4 regions of the Paenibacillus sp. J22FR5 genome follow, and region 4 is predicted to be linked to each of the others. Evidence: riboswitches for the same ligand, from Rfam matches in the RefSeq annotation. Region 4 holds a riboswitch; each other region holds the start of a gene.
The links. Region 4 has a riboswitch for cyclic di-GMP ahead of AC58P7_RS20785 (PilZ domain-containing protein). Riboswitches for the same ligand answer to the same signal wherever they lie in the genome.
Positions count from the first base shown of each region.

Region 1 (3,388 bases), on a different contig from region 4:
TGCAGGTCCTACCTTTGTCGCGAGTCTGAAGGATCGCGGCTATAAGGTTTTCCTCGATGTGAAGATGCATGACATTCCGAACACGGTCAAGGGCGGCGCGGAGAGCGTGACGCGCCTTGGGGTTGATGTGTTCAATGTGCATGCAGCTGGAGGTAAGCACATGATGGAAGCCGCCTTGGAGGGTGTCGACAAGGGGCTAGCATTAGGAGCAGCACGCCCGATTGTGATCGGCGTGACGCAATTAACCAGCACCTCGCAGCAGGTGCTCAATGACGAGATCGGCCTCGTCGGTACGACCGAGCAGGCTGTCATCCGTTACGCTCGATTGGCGCATGCTGCGGGGCTTCAAGGGGTTGTCGCGTCACCGCTTGAGGTGACAGCGATTAAGGCGGCGTGCGGTGACGGCTTCGTCACCGTGACGCCAGGCATCCGCCCCGCGGGGGCCGACGTGGGTGACCAGTCGCGCATCATGACGCCGGCTGAGGCATTCGCGCAAGGGACGGACTACGTCGTGATCGGACGTCCGATCACAGGCGCAGCGGACCCGAGAGCTGCGATTGAAGCGATTATTGATTCAATCGTGTAGGTTTTGCAGGAGCTTTTCGATGTGAAAATGAAAGGAACGGTGAGCATATGAGTAAGCTCGAAACAATCGCGGAGCATATTGCCGCGTCGTTATTAGATATAGAAGCAGTGGCGCTTCGTCCACAGCAGCCTTTTACATGGACATCCGGACTTAAATCTCCGATTTATTGTGATAATCGTTTGACAATGTCTCACCCAGCCATTCGCGAAGCAATTGCCGATGGGTTCGTCGCATTGATCAAAGAGAAATTCCCTGAAGCTGAGGTTGTTGCTGGAACAGCTACAGCTGGGATTCCCCATGCAGCTTGGGTTGCTCAGAAGCTTGGTCTTCCGATGATCTACATCCGCGATAAAGCGAAAGGCCACGGTAAAGAGAACCTGATCGAAGGTTCCGTGAAGCCAGGTCAGAAGGTCATCGTGATCGAAGATCTGATTTCCACTGGAGGCAGCTCACTGAAAGCGGCAGTTGCCGTTAAAGATGCGGGAGCTGTTGCGCTAGGCGTACTTGCGATTTTCTCTTATCAATTGGATAAAGCAACGGATGCATTCGCGGCGGCTGACATGCCCCTACACACACTTTCTAACTATTCAATCTTGCTTGAAGTTGCATTGGAAAAAGGGAAGATTCAGGAATCCGATATGGAACTACTACGTTCATGGAGAGTCAATCCTTCCGCATACGGGGTATAAACGTTTAAAGATAAATAAAGATGAAAATTGACGAAATATGTAGGATGCCTCTATACTAGAAATGTGCTTGGTTGTATCCTGCCAGCAGCGAAATGGCAAATGACGCGAAAGCGACAGACGCAAAGCTATAGGGGCTAATCGGCTTCGGCCGGACGCTTGCCAGCTACCGAACGCATAGAGGAGGAAATAACGTGAACATCAATAGTATGCTTACTGCTATTAATAGTGGTGATGGGTTGAAGCAAGCTATAGGCATTCAGTTGTTAAGTAAAACGAACGACACGCAAGTAAGCCTAACGACTACATTAATACAAGATTTCGCGAAAAGCCAAGCGCAGGTTACCGCTCCAGCGGCCCCACACGTAGGTGCTAATCTTGACATTCGCGTCTAATAAGAAGAAGCTCTACCTTTTCGCAAAGGTGAGCTTCTTTTTTCGTCTATGGTTGCTTTGTTAACATTTGAATGAACGCTTGCAGGGGCTGGGACATCCATTTTTTCGGATGAAGCACTAATTGTAAGTCCATGGTAAGCTGCGAATGCTTAAATGGCAGCTCTATGAGCTTGCCCATATCCAGCTCACTAGCTACGGTGATACGTGGCAGTAAGGCGAGCCCCAGGCCGCTCATGACACAGTGTTTAATCGTTTCTACATTGCCTAATTCGAAGCCGATTTGCAGGGCGACAGCATTGTCCTTGAGTAACCGTTCAAACTTTGCTCGGTAGATGCACCCCTCTTCGGTGACGATGAATTCCGTATTCCCAAGGTCGGAGAGCTGAATTTGCGTTTGCTGAGCTAATGGGTGTTCCAATGGAGCAATGAGCACGAGTTGTTCTTCTCTGACAGTTGTACAGCTGAGAGAGGGATCCGCTGGATACTGATCTAGTAAAAGACCGATATCATAGTCCCCTTCTTTTACCTTGGTGAGAATTGATGTTTCGCTGTCAGGGAAAAGCTGGATACTTAGTTCGGGATAAAGCTGTTTCAGTTCATGGAGAAAAGGCGGCAAATAATACGCTGCCAGCGAATTGATCGTACCAATAGTCAACGTACCGCTTACTTGGCTTGCGATCATTTCTTTGGATTGATCATAGAGCTCCAGCATTTGCAGAGTCAGAACTAACAAGCTTTCTCCAGGTGGTGTAAGGCGCAGTTGTCGACCATATCGCTCGAATAGCGGAACACCATATTCACGTTCCAGTTTCTGAATTTGCATCGTAATACTTGATTGTGCATAGCCCAATTCTTCTGCTGCACGTGTGAAGCTTTTCCTGCGTGCAACCTCTCGAAAGGTTCGGAAATAAGTCAGATCCATGTATGGCCTCACTTTAATATCAAAATTTTTGATGAGTTCTATCATTTATTATAGCTAACTATGATACAGAGTTCCATGCTAAAGTAAATGTACAAACAAATGAGGCAGGGAGATGGTTATTTTGCTAAGAGAAAAAGACCTACAGGGGATTTATGTACCAATCATCACTCCTTTTGATGAAGAGTTTGAAGTGGACGCGGCATCCTTTTACAATCAGGCTTATAACTTGTTTCAAGATGAAATAGATGGATTAGTTGTCAATGGGACAACAGGAGAATCGCCAACCATTACGAAAGACGAGCTGGGCGTCTTGTTCGCTACCGCACAAGCGGCACGTGACGCAGCGCATACCGAAGTACCGCTCATTGTGGGGACAGGAACAAACGATACGTTATCTACGGTTAGAAAAACAGAAGAAGCAGGCAAACTTGGAGCAGAAGCTGCGCTCGTTGTGGTTCCTTACTACAATCGGCCTAGTCAGCAGGGGATTATTGAACATTTCCGCCGGGTAGCGCGCGTTGGTGTGCCCGTCATTCTATATGATGTACCGCATCGTACTGGTGTGACATTAGAGTTAGATACGGTGCGTACCATACTCGAGATCGACGGCGTTATTGGCATGAAAGACAGCACACCCAACACAGGGCTGGTCACGGAATTAACTCTCTTAGGCTCTAAGCCTGTCCTTTGCGGTGAAGATACATTGCTCTATGCAACACTTCAGTCAGGGGCAACAGGGGTGATGAGTGCTTCAGCGAATGTGGAGACGGAGCGTTTTGTTGCGTTTATACGTAATTTT
Region 1 covers NZ_JCAUAN010000003.1:231,948-235,335, forward strand. The annotation lists gene pyrF (orotidine-5'-phosphate decarboxylase) at 1-586, shown strand, start outside; gene pyrE (orotate phosphoribosyltransferase) at 634-1,275, shown strand; cyclic di-GMP riboswitch class I at 1,360-1,446, shown strand; gene AC58P7_RS07300 (putative motility protein) at 1,467-1,667, shown strand; gene AC58P7_RS07305 (LysR family transcriptional regulator) at 1,714-2,589, opposite strand; gene dapA (4-hydroxy-tetrahydrodipicolinate synthase) at 2,702-3,388, shown strand, end outside.
Region 1: another riboswitch for cyclic di-GMP. It lies ahead of AC58P7_RS07300 (putative motility protein); the one in region 4 lies ahead of AC58P7_RS20785 (PilZ domain-containing protein).

Region 2 (3,388 bases), on a different contig from region 4:
GTGTGAAGCATGCGATCGAATTCTTCCGGATTGAAGCAATAGGAGTAAGGAACCGTTAAGCCATTCTTGATTAAAGCTAGATCGCAGAGAGAAGGGAAGTAGATGACTTCCATTTGCATATAGCCATTGTCTAGGGTGTCATAGAAAAGGTCAGCTGGATTGTTCAACTCAGCACGGATTTGTTCGATCATGCCAATCCCCCCAATTCCCTTACATTACCATGTGGCTTAGCGTGCCCTGAATGGGGAAAAAGCATACAACCCATTGTTGTATGCCTGAAAGGACGATTGGATGATCGGAAAGCCAATGGGAATCTATCCGGGAATCACTAACTGCCGGCAGCACGCAATCGGATCACATAATTACGTTCAAACTGATCGGCAGATAAAGGGGCAGCCAATAAGTAACCCTGTACCTGATCACATCCATGGCTTTTAAGAAAATCAAATTGTGCTCTCGTTTCTACTCCCTCTGCAATAATGTCTAGCTGCAAACTGCGTGCCACAGCAATAATAGCAATTAGGAAGGAATTATTCGATGGCGAGTTAGACAGGCTTTGGACGAAGGTTTTATCGATTTTCAGTGTACGAATGGGGAATTTATGCAAATAATTGATGGACGAGTATCCTGTCCCGAAATCATCAATCGCGATTCGGAATCCCTGATGATGCAAAGCATGCAGCTTCTCAATCATGCAGAACCGATTCATTTCCATGCTCTCTGTAATTTCGAGTTCCACGTACTGCGGCTCAAGGTCATTTTCATGTAAAATGTCAATCAACGACTGGACAAATGTTTCTTGATGAAATTGAACAGGGGATACATTAACAGAAATAGTCACGCCTTGCAGCCCCGTATCATGCCATTTTTTCATCTGTTTGGTGGCCGTTCGCATTACCCATTCGCCGATGGCTTCGATTTGATGGGATTCTTCGGCTATGGGGATAAACACCTCAGGCGGTATGTTTCCTAACTGTTTACTCTCCCAGCGGAGTAACGCTTCGATCCCTCTAAGATCACCCGTTTGGATATCAAATATGGGCTGATACACAAGGGAGAGTTCATTATTTTCTATCGATTCTCGCAAATATTGTTCAAATACAATGCGTTGGGCATATTTCGTTTTCATATCTTGATTGAACAAATAGTAATTGTTTCGCCCTTGCTCCTTGGCTGCATACATGGCTTGATCTGCATGTTTGAGTAAAAGCGCTGGCAACTCTCCATCATAGGGATATATCGAAATGCCAATATTCGTAGACACATAAATATCTTTTCCATCAATACGCAAAGGTTTTTCCAACAACGTGATGATGTTCTTAGCCTGTTTCGTAATCGTATCTCCATTCCCAAGAGGCATCAGGATGACAAATTCATCCCCGCTCAGTCGGAAAGCCGAGCTATTATCAGGCAAATGACTCGAAATGATAGCGGAAAATTGCTGCAAAATCTGATCGCCAACCTGATGACCGAAGGAATCATTGATCCATTTGAAACGATAAATATCCAGAAACATAACGCCTACGGTCTCATGATGTTGCTGTGCGCGATGTAAAGCACGTTGGAAAAGTTCATTGAATTGATTGCGATTAGGCAATCCGGTCAAATGATCGAAGTAAGCTAACTGATGTATGAGTTCTTCCGATTTCCTTTTCTCGGTTAAGTCCCTCAGATAGGCGGTATAAATCGTTTTCCCCCTATAAACCATATCCGTTATGATAAGTTCTGCCGGAAATTTGCTTCTGTTCGAGCGGTAGGCCATGATTTCCATACGTCTGCCAATAATGGAATCAGCCTGCTGGCTTAACAGGTGATATAGGTTAGCAGCATCTCGTCCATCTTGATCGAAAGGAAAGAGGAGATTGAATAGCGTAAGCTTAAGCGCTTCTTTGCGCGTATATCCGAATATGGATTCTGCCGCAGGATTGAATTCTATGATCCAGCCCTGAGATTTAAACATGAAGATGCAATCAATCGTTGATTCTAAAATAGAAGCTTTGAGAGAAATCTGCTCAGCCAATCGTCGCTCCGCAGAGAGAGAGTTGATAAAACGGATTGCGAAAATGATGGCAAGCAGCATAATGATGAACGAAAACAGGCCGAGAGCGAAATGGTAACGATCCATTAGCGAATGTTGCATGAATGCCTCCCTATGTTCTCCTACAATAGAAAAAAGGATCATCCCGAATAAAAGGATCATCCCTTTGATACTCGGCAACCTGTCAACCGTAGCATTCCATTTGGAATGCGTTAGGCCATGGCTTTGCGTCTCATCGTTTCCGATGATTTGCCCTTTTCGATTTGGTCTTCAACTGTACCTCTGTACCCATTTAATCCGCTACTATTTAACCATTATAGAGTAGTGAAAAATTACCTGTATATAGCGATAAATATGGTCTTTTGTCGAATTCAATAAAGAAAGATTAAGTCCAACCATTTTTTTACTTTATAGGTAAAAACAATTCATGAATTAGAACCTCCATGGACGTTGGATTTTTTATTTCGAATCGCAAGCATCTTTCTGCGTCCAGTTCCAACCCAAACAGCAGCTTCATCCATCCTAAAGCATGACGACTGAGTACCACTCCACTACTCCTGTAAATCTAAGATTGACGTAACGGTATAAACCCCCTATACTGACCATGATTCTCATTCTCAAAATAAGCTTGATTTAACCCAAAGAGGGCACAACAGATATGTTAAAAAAGAAACAAATTGTTCGTTTGATAGCGATCCTTCTGGTCGTTTGTTCGATTGTTTTAACATGGCAATGGTTTGATTCGAAGGAATGGCTCCGCGATGTAGGGCTGCTTTTCCATCAACCGAAGTGGCTGATTTTCATGATTATCGTCTACCTGACTTCCTTTCTTCTCAAAACGGCAGGCTGGCGAATCTATGCGGGACAAGATGTGAAATTCGCGGTCTATTTTCATGCCATTAGCTACAGCTTGCTCGTGAACCATGTGTTGCCGGTCAAGGTGGGAGATGGTGTTCGTACTGGCTTATTCATGAAGTATGGCGGGAAGTCATGGGAGGACGCACTTCATTCCGTAGCGGTTATGCGTCTGCTCGATATGCTGGTGCTTGCAGGTATTGGGGGCATCGGCATTGTCCGCATGGGTTTGCCATCTTCATGGATTTGGGTGACTCTGCTGGCTTGCGGCATCGTGTTTCTCGCGACCGCTCATTATTTGCCTGTGATTCGAAGAATCCCATTTGTCGTCAAACACTCATCCTATTTCCAGCTGAAAATGCTTTCGGGCAAAGGGCTCGTCATCCTGGGCTTCATTACGCTAAGTTGGGTGTTGGAAGCGGGTGTTATCTTGGCTGTTGTCCAAATAATTGGATTGCAACAGGGGAGTATTTCACTCGTATGGGCCAATAGTAT
Region 2 covers NZ_JCAUAN010000016.1:92,637-96,024, reverse strand. The annotation lists gene AC58P7_RS19995 (spore germination protein) at 1-191, opposite strand, end outside; gene AC58P7_RS19990 (putative bifunctional diguanylate cyclase/phosphodiesterase) at 329-2,140, opposite strand; cyclic di-GMP riboswitch class I at 2,211-2,302, opposite strand; gene AC58P7_RS19985 (lysylphosphatidylglycerol synthase transmembrane domain-containing protein) at 2,697-3,388, shown strand, end outside.
Region 2: another riboswitch for cyclic di-GMP. It lies ahead of AC58P7_RS19990 (putative bifunctional diguanylate cyclase/phosphodiesterase); the one in region 4 lies ahead of AC58P7_RS20785 (PilZ domain-containing protein).

Region 3 (3,388 bases), on a different contig from region 4:
AGGGCTCATTGGAATTGTAATTGGCATGGGTGCTTTAGCTGGAACTTTCGGTGGTTTTGTCGGTGGCACTTTGTCGGACCGCTTTGGTCGACGTGTAATTATGCTCGCGGCACTCTTCGGGTGGGGATTCGTTTTCCTTGGTTTCGGGGTTGTCAAATTACCGGTCTTGTTTATGCTGCTCAATATGCTGAATGGACTTTGTCGCTCTTTCTATGAGCCTGTGTCGCAAGCCTTAATGGCAGATTTAACGGAGCCAGCCAAAAGATTACAGGTGTTTTCGCTCCGATACATGGCGATTAACGTGGGTGTGGCGGTAGGTCCATTATTGGGAGCATTCTTTGCGACAATGAACGGAGCTTTGCCTTTCCTGCTTACAGGTATCATCTATTTAATTTATGGTGTCACGTTATACGCACTTCTCATTAAGTTCGGCATTAAAAAAATTGAAGGCGAGAAGAAGGCTCTCGTTACGTTCCGTTCGGCACTAGGCGTCATTCGTAAGGATGTGACCTTCCGTTTGTATATTATCGGGGGCATTATCGGTGCAATTGGATATTCGCAGGTTATGGTGACTTTATCGCAGTACCTTCAAAGGGATTTTGCCAATGGGGTCAAAATGTTTGCGATTCTCATGAGCGCCAATGCGATTGTCGTCATTGCCATGCAGATCCCGTTGGGGAAATGGGCGGAGAAGTACTCACCATTAACAGCTATTGTCGTTGGCAACCTGATGTTTGCACTAGGTGATATAGGCTTTGCCTTCTCGCACTCGCTCACATGGCTCATTATTTCGATGGGGATCTTCACATTCGGTGAAATTCTGAATTATCCTGCCGCGAACATGTTGATTGATAAGCTTGCACCTGAACAAATGCGTGGCACGTACTATGGCGCTCAAACACTAACGAACATTGGTCACTTTATGGGACCGTGGATTGGTGGCTTTTTGTTAGTATCGTATGGCGGGACTACACTCTTCCTCTTGATTGCTTTTTTATCATTGGTAGGCTCCATTTTCTATTGGAGAGGCACAAAACGTCAAAATTCGGTAAAAATAACGTCGAAAATGCAAACTTTTTGATGAATTTCGCAAAAATAGTTCCTGGGAACTATTCGATTTCAAATCATCTTCCCTTATCCTTGAGAATATAGCTATAATAGATTAATAGTCATCTATCATGTATCAAGAACGTTATCTCGAAAAGGCAAAGCTGGCGAAAGCCAGTGACGCAAAGCTACAGGGGCCTTACTTCTCCTGAAAAGGATAAGCAGCCAGCCAGCCGCCGAACGATTGGGAATTCACATTAGAACCCCTCGTGTCGGTTCACAACGGTGGGGTTTTTCTATGTCATAACAAAGTAATTTGAACAAATTGTACTAAGGAGGCCCTAGGGTATGAAATCGGAAAATCAATTGCATGAGGAACAAAAAGCGACATCATTATGCGGCAACCATGTTGCACGTTTGGTGCCATCCACGGATGGCCCTAAACTCATGATCAATCGGGAAGAATACGCATTAAATGAAGCCTGTTGGGATGTCGAAATGTTTCACGGAAGAAACAATAGCATTCTCATCTTCTACTGGAAGGGCGAAGTGAAACTTTCGGTGAAAATGCCCCCAATGGCTCAAATCGAAGGCTTTTTAACTAGACTATTTCAATGTTTATCATCCAAATTAAGAGCGGTTCAGCCTATCTAGGCGAATTGCTCTTTTTTTTGCGTTCGTATAGCGTTGAATGGCTGTTATTAGTGATTTTCTCATTGTCACCTATCGACACTAGCTGATATAATATGACCATTACAATGAGTAGTTCTTAGGGACTATATTGAGGGAGATGCATGGCATGAGATTGATCACACGTTCCGATTTTGATGGTTTAGTATGCGCGATGCTCTTCAAACAATTAAACATGGTGGATGAAATGAAATTTGTCCATCCCAAAGATATGCAGGACGGGCTGATTGAAGTAACCGAAAATGATATTTTGGCCAATGTGCCCTATGTCGCAGGCTGCGGGTTATGGTTCGATCATCACTCCAGTGAACTCACACGGATGGGGGAATCTATTAAATTTAAGGGAGAAACTCGACTTGCTCCAAGCGCTGCACGCGTAGTCTACGATTACTATGGAGGGAAAGAAACCTTCGGTGACATCGACGATATCATGCAAGGCGTGGACAAAGCGGATTCCGCGCAGTTTAGCAAGGAAGATATTTTGAACCCGAGTGGATGGGATTTGCTCTCTTTTATCATGGATGCTCGTACAGGTTTAGGACGCTATCGGGATTACCGAATCAGCAACTATCAGCTCATGGAAGATCTAGTTGAACATTGTGCAACGAAGTCCGTTAGTGAAATTATGGAACTGCCGGATGTGAAAGAGCGTGTAGCTCGCTATTTTGAATTGGATGCTCTTTACCGGGATATGCTGCAAACGTACACGCGGGTAGAGGGGAATGTTATTATTACGGATCTTCGCGATGTGGAGACTATTTACCCAGGCAATCGTTTTATGGTCTATGCGCTCTATCCGGAGCAAAACACGTCAATTTGGATCGTAGATGGCCGAAATAAACAAAACTGCGTATTCGCTTGTGGTCACAGCATTGTGAATCGTACAGCACGAACGAACATTGGTGATTTGATGCTCCAAAATGGTGGAGGCGGGCACCATGCAGCAGGCACTTGCCAAGTGGAATATGCCCATGCTGACGAGGTTCTGCACAAAATTGTTGAAACGATGCAAGCAGCAGGGTAAAATAAGAGAACAAGCCGCAGGATGGGAGCAGCCCAGCATGCGGTTTTTCTTTGTAAGGAGGTATATGCAAATGGAACTTAAGCAGATTCATCACGTTGCGATTATATGTTCGAATTACGAGCGTTCTAAGCATTTTTATGTTGATTTACTTGGACTCACGGTCATTCAGGAAACGTATCGCGCCGAAAGGAACTCGTATAAATTAGATTTACGTATTGGGCAAACGGAGCAAGAGATAGAATTGTTCTCGTTCCCAGATCCGCCAGCACGTGTTAATCAACCAGAGGCGCGGGGGCTTCGGCATTTGGCCTTTGTTGTTACTGATATGGATCAAAGTGTAGGAGAGTTAGAAAGTAAGGGTATCGCGGTTGAGCCGGTACGGATGGATCCCATCACGGGGAATCGTTACACGTTTTTCGCCGATCCCGATGGGTTGCCGTTGGAACTGGTGGAGTATGTCGGATAATGGCCGTTCAAAACGGACAGAGGAGGAACCCAAGTTAGCGTTGGCAAGAGGGTGTCTTTGGAGCTTGTTGCTCTCGATTCCCTTATGGGTGGTGTTGATTTATCTCATTTGGATAAAATAAATCCCTCAAAGGGCTCGATCGGACTGCTGACAATCGGCAG
Region 3 covers NZ_JCAUAN010000001.1:314,664-318,051, forward strand. The annotation lists gene AC58P7_RS01595 (MDR family MFS transporter) at 1-1,081, shown strand, start outside; cyclic di-GMP riboswitch class I at 1,195-1,288, shown strand; gene AC58P7_RS01600 (hypothetical protein) at 1,396-1,701, shown strand; gene AC58P7_RS01605 (exopolyphosphatase) at 1,847-2,761, shown strand; gene gloA2 (SMU1112c/YaeR family gloxylase I-like metalloprotein) at 2,832-3,227, shown strand.
Region 3: another riboswitch for cyclic di-GMP. It lies ahead of AC58P7_RS01600 (hypothetical protein); the one in region 4 lies ahead of AC58P7_RS20785 (PilZ domain-containing protein).

Region 4 (3,388 bases):
TGAAACGGAAATGCATTACGTCGCCGTCATTAACTACGTACTCTTTACCTTCGAGACGTACTTGGCCTTTTTCTTTGGCACCAGCCATCGATCCGGCAGCCGTCAAATCTGCATAAGAAACCACTTCTGCACGAATAAATCCACGTTCGAAATCCGTATGAATCACGCCAGCCGCTTGTGGAGCCTTCGTTCCTTTGCGGATCGTCCATGCTCTAACTTCTTGAACACCAGCTGTGAAATACGTGTACAAGCCAAGTTTTCTATACGCTGCTTTGATCAATCTATTCAAGCCGGACTCTTGAAGTCCCAACTCTTCCAGGAACATGGCTTTTTCTTCGTCTTCCAGCTCAGCAATTTCGGATTCAACCTTTGCGCTAATGGAAACGACTTCGTTGTTTTCTTTTTCAGCGAATTCCTTCACAATTTTAACGTATGCATTGTCGTCCGCAGTTGCAACTTCATCTTCACTCACGTTTGCCGCGTAGAGCACTGGCTTCATCGTTAGCAAATGAAGATCGCGAACTAGAAGACGCTCATCTTCTGTCAAATCCAAGCTGCGTGCTGGCATATCATTATATAAGGCTTCTTTGATTCGTTCCAAACACTCAACCTCAGCTACCACTTTCTTGTCGCCGCCTTTGAGGTTTTTGCGTGAACGCTCGATCTTTTTATCAACCGACTCAATGTCTGCCAAAATCAATTCAAGATTAATCGTCTCGATGTCACCAATCGGATCGACTTTCCCAGAAACGTGAGTAATATTATCATCCTCAAAACAACGTACAACATGCACAATCGCATCGACTTCACGGATGTGTGCAAGAAATTTATTTCCAAGGCCCTCGCCTTTGCTCGCACCCTTAACCAAACCCGCAATGTCAACGAATTCGAAGGCCGTCGGCACGATGCTCTTAGGCACAACGATTTCTACCAGCTTCTGCAATCTCTCGTCTGGTACTTCTACTACCCCAACATTCGGATCGATCGTACAGAACGGATAATTCGCAGATTCTGCCCCCGCCTGTGTAATTGCATTAAACAATGTCGATTTTCCTACGTTCGGTAGACCGACGATACCTGCTTTCAAAGCCATTGTCGTTACAACTCCTTAATTTTCGAAAATCATCCTTCTTATTATATAGTACTTGGAGGGCAAAAAAAAGCCTGCAAGCTATCGATTCGCCGCAGACTTTTTTTCCATTGCTATTTTGAACTCATCATCCCGCTTCTGCACGAAGTACGTTTCGATCTGATTACGCAAAATAAAACCGCGCAGCGCATTGCTTTGTTCCGCAGGAACGCTTTCGAAGCTGGCGCCATAATAGTAGCTGTCCTCCAGCTTTTCTTTCCTTATAATTTCCAACATACACGGCATCTCGAAGCCTAGATCCAGCTGGACTTGAAGTAGACACTTTTTATGAAGAATGGCATCTATCATGGAATTATCATTGATGCTAAAACCAAGTCCGTTTATTGAAATATTCTTGATGGAAATTTCGATGGGATTTTCAAGTTGATGCTGCGCTTTTTGTGTTTTATTCTGAAACCCTGAAATCTGACCTAAGTTCTTCACGTTCACCCGTGGAAACTCCCGTTTCTCCGAAAACTTCTTCCGATTCTCAGGCGGATTGATCACAATGAGGGAACCAGGCTCTCTGGCTACGACGGTCGTATGAAAAACGAATAGACCCGATTTGGTGTATAACGTCATTTTCGCTTTATCTCCAAGCTGAAAAACATCATATTCCGGCAGCTCGATCTCCATAATGTCTCCTTGCGCATAGGTAAGAATACCTGTTGACACGAAATCATCCTTGGCTAGAACTGCTCGGCAATCGATCAATACTTCCGCATCGTATCCTTCTTTACTCCCATACCGCTTCAAAGCATCTTGCTTCATTGCCATGCTCACCTGCACCTCTCCCAGTAATGATGGATTCCCCAGCGCATTTCTGCACAAAATAGACTGCCCCCCATTCAGGAGCAGCCTATCACCTTAATCAATAAAAGCATCGATTGTCGGTAACCAGGCTGCCATAGTTCATTAGAACCGTAGACCCTCAGCTTTGCGTCCTTGCTTTTCAGCAAGTTTGCCTTTGTCTAACCCTGCTATGAAATTTATATTCGTTCATCGTATATGGTCTAAAAGACCCACTGTTATAACCATTATACGTAGCCCAGGTACTTCTTTCAACTAAAATCCTTGCATGAGCCCTATTTTTATTGTATGAATGTGTAGTGGAATGAATATCCACAGGTTTATAAGTTATCCACATTGTTATCCACAGCTTGTTAACAACGAATATTTGTTCGGATTTTTATGCACATGTGGATAAACTATTATTGCGAGGTGTCCCCTCTGTGGATGAACATATTCCCTGGATGAGAGAAGCGATTGGAGAGGCTCTTAAAGCCGAAGCCATCCGTGAAGTACCGATCGGTGCGATCGTCGTCCATCAAGGTCAAATCATAGGCCGCGGCTATAATTTACGTGAAACAACCCTGGATCCTCTCGCGCATGCGGAGATGATTGCGATTAAACAAGCGAGTGAGCATTTGCAGGCTTGGCGCCTTTTGGACTGCCAACTCTACGTGACGTTGGAGCCTTGTCCGATGTGTGCTGGTGCAATCGTGCAAGCCCGCATTCCGCAGGTGATTTACGGTACCGTGGATCCGAAAGCAGGCTGTGCGGGAACGTTGATGAACTTACTGCAGGAGGACCGGTTCAATCACCGTGTCGATGTGGTTAGCGGCGTTTTGCAAGAGGAGTGTTCCACGATGTTAACGCAGTTTTTCCGGAAGTTACGGGGAAAAGCTTAGGTCTAGAGTTTAGAGCGGCTTTCCGGCTATAATGCCCCTGCTAGCTCTACGAGCTTACTCATCGTATTCCAATTACGGGTTGTCGTTTGATCCCCGAGTTTCTGAATGTTGCTAGCTAACTTAGAATCCAACACACTTTGCCGGAACAGAAAATAAATGGTGCGGTCCCGTATCTGAAATTCATCCACTTCGTTTTGGCCTTTGGCTAAGATGTCGCTGAATTCCTGCGGGGCTTCTTCCGTTAGCACGGAGATTTGAATGCTCTCCCCTTCAGACAAAGCATCCACGTCATAGGGGCACTCGTTAACGATTTGTGCGAGTTCCTCGGCTGTACGTAAAATAACCGTTGGCGCCACGCCAACAGCTTCGCTGATTGCTTTTTCGATGAGCTGTCTTAGCGTCTCCCCTGCCTCCTCTGAAGCGAACAGCACATTACCGCTTTGCAAATATGTCTGAACATGTGCAAGTCCTGCGGCCTCCAACGTCTTTTTCAAATCGGCCATCTTGATCTTGTTCTTACCTCCTACATTAATCCCACGCAGAAAACCAACATAAACCGTCATTTCGG
Region 4 covers NZ_JCAUAN010000017.1:125,723-129,110, forward strand. The annotation lists gene ychF (redox-regulated ATPase YchF) at 1-1,093, opposite strand, end outside; gene AC58P7_RS20785 (PilZ domain-containing protein) at 1,172-1,906, opposite strand; cyclic di-GMP riboswitch class I at 2,019-2,105, opposite strand; gene tadA (tRNA adenosine(34) deaminase TadA) at 2,383-2,820, shown strand; gene AC58P7_RS20795 (DUF1697 domain-containing protein) at 2,847-3,383, opposite strand.